2 regions of the Macrococcus equipercicus genome follow, and region 1 is predicted to be linked to the other one. Evidence: predicted binding sites of a transcription regulator. Region 1 holds the regulator's gene; the other holds the start of a gene.

Region 1 (3,426 bases):
TACCGTTCGGTCCGATGACAGCGATCGCGTCCTGTTTCTTGACGTCGAATGAAATCGGGGCTGTAATCGGTGTCTCATAGCCGACTTCCAGCTGCTCCGCGCTCAGCACATCATTGCCTGATTCACGGTCAATGTTGAAGTTCAAGTTGACGGAATGGTCATCGAGCTTCGGCGCTTCGATGCGTACCATCTTCTCCAGAACTTTCCGGCGGCTCTTCGCCATCCCTGATGTTGACGCACGTGTGATGTTCTTCTGGACGAATGTCTCCAGACGTTCAATCTCTGCCTGCTGCCGCTCATATTCTGCAGTCATCTTATCGTAGAATGCATCGCGTTCGATAATGAACTGCGAATAGTTGCCGACATATTTTGTGACACGTCCAAGTGCCACATCATAGACCGTCCCGACGACTTTATCGAGAAAGTAGCGGTCATGTGAAATCAGAATGATGGCGCCTTTATAAGTGAGCAAGTAGTTTTCGAGCCACGCCGTTGTCTCCATGTCCAGATGGTTCGTCGGTTCATCGAGCAGCAGAAGGTCTGGTTCCTGCAGCAGCATCTCAGCGAGTGCAAGACGCGTCTTCTGGCCGCCTGAGAAGTTATCAATCTTCTGATTGAAGTCTTCTTCTCTGAAATTCAGACCGGTCAGGACGGTCTTGATTTTATGGTCGTATTTATAGCCGTCCTCTGCTTCGAAAGCCGCCTGCAGCTTCTCATAGTCAGTGAGCTTCTCCTGATATTCGGCGGAGTCCGCCTTGTCGCTCTCATCACTTAAATATGCGGCTATGTCCTGAAGTTTCCGTTCCATGGCCACTAAGTGCAGAAACGGCTTCATCATCGCGTCATAAACTGTCCCGTCAGCATCAAGTGTCATCTGCTGGGTCAAGTAGCCCATCCGTATATTTTTGGCGAGCATGAGATGACCGCTGTCATAGCTTTCGACGCCTGCCAGAATTTTCATCAATGTTGTTTTGCCGGCACCGTTTCTTCCGACAATAGCCACGCGGTCGTTAGATTTAATTTCAAATTTAACATCGGCAAACAATGTGTCGCCGGAAAATGATTTAGTGAGTTGACTTGCCTGTAAAAGAATCATGATTTCCACCTCTCATCCATTTTACATGAATAACGGATGAGTGGGAATCTGAAAGCGTGTCACATAATTTTCACTTAGTAAACAGGGGCATTACATGGTATAATAAATTGCTGTGAAGTATATCACAATACATTAGAAACTGGGTGATCGGGATGTCGAAAGAAGAGATAAAAATTCCTAAAGCCACCCTGAAACGATTACCGCTTTATTATCGATTCGTGGACACATTGTATAATTCCAATGTCGACCGCGTCTCGTCCAAAGAATTAAGTGAAGGCCTGCAGATTGACTCCGCGACCATCAGACGGGATTTCTCATATTTTGGAGAACTCGGCAAGAAAGGGTACGGCTACAATGTAGCGTATCTGCTCAATTTCTTTAAGACGACTCTGCAGCAGGATATGATAACAAAGGTGGCAATCATCGGGGTCGGTAACCTTGGGACTGCCTTAGTGAACTATAACTTTACGGTCAGTGACCGGATGAAGATTGAAGCGGCATTTGATGCAGATCCCGCGGTTATCGGAAAGCATATCGGTAAAATTGAGGTGCAGGACATTGAGCGCTTCGAGCAGATAATCGAAGCGCAGGATATTCAGATTGTCATATTGACAGTGCCCGGCACTGCCGCACAATCATTAGCAAATCGTGTGACAAAATCAGGGATTAAAGGTATATTAAACTTTACACCAGAACGTTTGACCGTACCGAGCGGCGTACACGTCCATCACATTGATTTAGGTATCGAATTACAGTCTTTAATATTCTTTATGAAAAATCATTAGGAGGAAGAAACATGTTCTTAATTACTACATTAGGATTTGCTTCACCAGCGATTCTTGTATTCCTTGGTGTCATTGCCTTGATCATATTTGGTCCTAAGAAATTGCCGGAATTCGGACGCGCGATGGGTTCATCGCTGAAAGAATTCAAAGATGCGACAGACGGCATTATGAAAGACCACGATAAAGACGATAAAGACGATAAAGACGTTCGTAAATAAGTTGAAAACGGCAGCTTGTTGCCGTTTTTTTTATGGGGAGGGAAATACCTCGAATGAGTAAAGACGATTTAACGATAATCGAGCATTTGGAAGAGCTGAGAAAGCGGCTGATGATCATCGCCTACTTCCTTGTCGGTGGTGTAATGGTCGGCTTCTTCTTTGGTAAGCGCGTCACAAAGTTTCTGACGAAGGATGACCTGCCGCCGGAAATCACATTGCACTACTTCAAAGTGACCGATCCTTTGACCATCTATATTACGGTGATTATGCTGATTGCCATCATTATTATTTCGCCGGTCATTCTTTATCAAGTATGGGCCTTTGTCTCGCCCGGCCTGCATCCGAAGGAACGGAAAGTCACATTGAGCTATATTCCAGTCAGCATCATCTTGTTTTTGATTGGTCTGACGTTCAGCTACCTTATTATCTTTCCTTACATGATTCACTTCACGATTGGACTGGCAGCCGATATGGGGGTCAATCAGCTGATCGGTGTCAGGGAATATTTCAATGAGCTGCTGAAATTCACTATTCCTTTCGGCTTCGTCTTCCAGCTGCCGATACTGCTGTTATTCCTGACAAGGCTCGGCATCATCACGCCGGTCATTTTAAAGAAGAACCGGAAATATGCATACTTTGCGCTCATGGTTGTAGCAGCGATTATCGCACCGCCTGACGTCATGACGTATGTGATCTTCGTCCTGCCGATGATTGTCCTGTATGAAGTCAGCATCCAGATCAGCAAAATCGGCTACCGTCAGTATTTGAAGGCGGAGCAGCAGTTACTGCAGGATGAACTCAATAACGATTAAACCATCTCAATCTCGGGATGGTTTTTTTGTGTCTTCATGCTAAAATTAAGTAAACAGTACAGCAGAGGGAAAGAGGCGGATTAAATGGAATGGACGAGAGAGATGCGTTACAGGAAACTGAGCGACGTGCCGGAAGAAGAATATTTGAAGCTGCTTGATGAGACGGACCGTGCGCCGTGGCGTCAGCACTTCCATATTCAGCCGCCGACCGGTCTGCTGAACGATCCGAACGGTTTTGTTTATTATAAGGGCGAGTATCACTTGTTCTATCAGTGGTTTCCGCTCGGTGCCGTGCACGGCGTTAAATACTGGTATCATTTGACGTCACATGATTTAGTCACGTTCAAAGCGCACGGCGCTGCACTCGCACCTGATACTACGTTTGATTCTCATGGTGTCTACAGCGGCTCAGCTATTGTTGTAGATGAGCAGCTGCACGTTGTGTATACCGGTAATCATCGCACTGCGGACTGGGAACGCATCCCTTATCAGCTGGTGGCAGTGCTCACGTCTCA
Region 2 (3,426 bases), 480 kb from region 1:
AATACATCGCGCACATCATGGACAACGACAAAAGCATCCGCATCAATTTTTCTGATCATTCGTTTAGCACGTGTCAGCTGTGTTTTATTGATGACACAGTATAAGACATCGGTCTCTCTCTTTGTATAATACCCTTTCCCGTTCAGCAAAGTCACGCCTCGTCCGATGTCTTCATCAAGCATTTTTGCAATCGGTTCAGGGTTCTGCGAGATGATAGTGATGGCCTTCTTAGGATTTAAACCTTCGATCATGAAATCCATCGCTTTTGTGCCGATATAAAGACCGAGCGCAGTTAACAGTGCTTTTTCGACCGGAATCACAGTCAATGAAATCGCAACAACAATCAAGTCAAAAAACAATAGGGCGTAAGATGTGCTGACGTCCAAATATTTATGAGCGATGCGGGCAAGAATCGTTGTTCCGGCTGTCGTCCCGCCGACGATAACAATCAGTCCGATGCCGATGCCGACTATAAATCCACCGAACACAGTGCTGACGAGCACTTCATGCAGATGAAGCTGCCAGCTTTCTGTCAGTTTCAGAAATACAGCAAGCGCCATAATGGCAATAACAGTCAGTACCATAGAACGCTTCGACAGAAATTTATAGCCGACTGCCAAGAGCACTAAGTTCATCGCAAGTGTCGTCCAGGCCGGTGACCAGCCAAATGCATATAACAGCACGAGTGACAGACCGGTCACGCCGCCTTCACCAAGATGGGCAGGAATGATAAATGTATTAACTCCTACAGAAAATAGAAAACAGCCTAATAGAACAATCATGACTGTCTTAAATGAAATATTCATCGTCTCCCTCTTTCTCGTTCACTTGACGTAAGTTCTCATTCTAACGAATCGCTTGAGACAAGCGCTCGACTTCTCCATTATAAAAAAGGTGCCGGCTAAAAGCCAACACCTTGATGTCAGTCTTATTTAATTTCAGTTAAAGAATGGCGCCTGAATAGCTTTCAATGTCTCGACAGAACGATTAAATTGCTGCTGCTCAGCAACAGATAAAGGAGACTCTATGATTTGTCTAATGCCATTTCTATTAATGACTGCCGGCACACCGATATAAACATCTTCATGTCCGTATTGGCCATCAAGTTTTGCGGAAACAGTGAGAATAACGTCCTGATTGCCGAGTATTGCTTTAGTGATGCGCATTAATCCCATCGCGACGCCGTAGTAAGTTGCACCTTTTGCTTTAATGATGTCATAAGCTGCATTGCGGACATTGATGTAAATATCATCCATGCGCCCTTTTTTCTCCGGATAGTCTTCCAGCATCTTCTTAAGTGAGATCCCTGCGATATTCGCGCCGCTCCAGACAGCAAGCTCTGAATCCCCGTGTTCACCAATGATATTCGCATGAACACTTGACGGAGCAACATCAAATTCCTTACTTAATAAATATCTGAACCGCGCCGTGTCAAGAATCGTTCCTGAACCGATGACCCGCTCCTGTGGCAGACCTGAGAATTTCCATGTCGCATACGTCAGAATATCTACCGGGTTAGTGGCGACAACAAATATCCCGTCAAAGCCGGAAGCCATAATCTCATCGATGATAGCTTTGAAGATTTTCATGTTTTTACTGACTAAATCCAGACGTGTTTCGCCGGGTTTCTGTGCCGCTCCTGCACATAAGACAACGATAGCAGCATCATGACAATCAGCATATGTTCCTGCGTAAATGTTCATCGGATTCGGCGCATATAACAAGCCATGATTTAAGTCCATCACATCACCACGGGCTTTTTCTTTATTCAGATCGATAATGACGAACTCATCGCAAATCCCTTGGTTTAATACTGAGAATGCATAGCTTGAACCGACTGCACCATTGCCGACAAGAACGACTTTGTTACCTTTAATTGTCTCCATTATAACGACCCCTTAAAAGTTTGTTAATTTTTTCACAAATTTATTATAATACTTTTTCTGCTGCACAGCAATATTTTTGTGAATATATTCACAAAAATATTTGTCATTAAAAAAAACTGGTTCTAAAAGAACCAGTTTTACTCAGCGGCTACATTTTTCTTCGGCAGCAGGGCACGTTGTAACTTACGTCTTAAATTTCTAAGCGTTCGAGTTTTCATGAAAAAGCCTCCTTTTTCATCTCTCTATCAGTTACATTTTACCACTTACCATTCGAAATTACATCAGTTATTTTAAAATCTCTTAAATTTACCAGCTGAACAGGCCGACAAACGCAGCAGATAACAATGATACTAAAATACCTGAGAGCAGCATCATCGGTACATATTTGCTGATAAAGTCAGACGTCTTCTGATCGACAATCCCTTTCAATGTTCCGATAATCATCCCCACTGTTGAGAAGTTAGCGAAAGAAATGAGGAAGGTCACAAGAACAGCTGTCATATGCGGCGAGAATGTTTTCAATGAATCTTTAATGCCGAGCATAACAACGAACTCATTAGTGATGATCTTTGTTGCCATATGACCACCTACGACTTGCGCTTCATTCCAAGGTAAACCTAACAGCATCGCAAACGGTGCCATGTAGAAGCCAAGAATATTCGCAAGACGTACTTTTTCGTGCGTGAAACGATCGAGCAGCGACAACAACATATCAATGAAGTGAGCAAGCGCTACAAAAGCAATTAAAAATGCGATGATAATCAAAATCAATTTACCTGCACCAAGTACAGAATCTCCTAAAAATGAGAAGAACGGCTGACGTTTTTCCTGTTTAATTTCTACAATGTAATCTTCTTCCGGTGTCAATTTGATCGGATTAAGAATTGTCGTAATAATAATCGCGTTAATAATGTTCAAAGGAATCGCTGTCAATACGAGTTCACCAGGTACCATCGTGACATACGCCCCGACAATTGACCCTGAAATACAGCTCATAGACATTAAAGCGATAGTCAATACGCGGGCTGCATTCATTTCACGGACCTGCGCCTGTGACACAGCCAGTGCTTCTGTGTTACCTAATACCATCATTTCTACTGAGAAGAACGATTCAAACTTCGGCTGTCCGGTTATTTTACCGATCAACCAGCCGAACCACTTGATAATGAACGGCAGCACGCCGATATACATTAAAATATCGAACAGCGGGACAATGAATAAAATCGGCAGTAACGCTGCTACCGCCATGTCCATTTTCATCCGGTCAGCGACCCAGCTGCCAAACGGCATGCCGACACCGACATAAGCTGCTTCAAGCATCCAGCTGAAACCGTCTGCTACTCCTTTGACCACCATACGTCCCCACGGAAACTGAGTGAAGAACCAGGCAAGCAGCAAGTTGACAAGCAGCATAATAACTACTGATTTCCAGTCAACATTTTTTCTATCTCTTGAAAACAGATAAGCAATAAGGATAAATACAAAAATACCTAAAACGTTAAGCAATAAATAGGGATTCATAATTTCCACCTTTATAATT

Evidence for each region. The regulator Rex, encoded in region 1, represses fermentation and respiration genes when NADH is low (regulators of the CRP and FNR family bind a similar motif). The targets are predictions, from matches to a motif close to TTGTGAAATATTTCACAA.
Region 2: KFV11_RS00930 (L-lactate dehydrogenase) is a predicted target of Rex. The motif match lies at 1,963-1,980, and genes of this name have one in related genera.

What each region holds. Positions count from the first base shown of each region.
Region 1 covers NZ_CP073809.1:1,836,360-1,839,785, reverse strand. Annotated here, with positions in the region: gene KFV11_RS09755 (ABC-F family ATP-binding cassette domain-containing protein) at 1-1,096, opposite strand, end outside; gene KFV11_RS09750 (redox-sensing transcriptional repressor Rex) at 1,249-1,881, shown strand; gene tatA (twin-arginine translocase TatA/TatE family subunit) at 1,893-2,099, shown strand; gene tatC (twin-arginine translocase subunit TatC) at 2,153-2,911, shown strand; gene KFV11_RS09735 (glycoside hydrolase family 32 protein) at 2,996-3,426, shown strand, end outside.
Region 2 covers NZ_CP073809.1:178,230-181,655, reverse strand. Annotated here, with positions in the region: gene KFV11_RS00935 (YitT family protein) at 1-806, opposite strand, end outside; gene KFV11_RS00930 (L-lactate dehydrogenase) at 939-1,886, opposite strand; gene KFV11_RS00925 (NupC/NupG family nucleoside CNT transporter) at 2,193-3,407, opposite strand.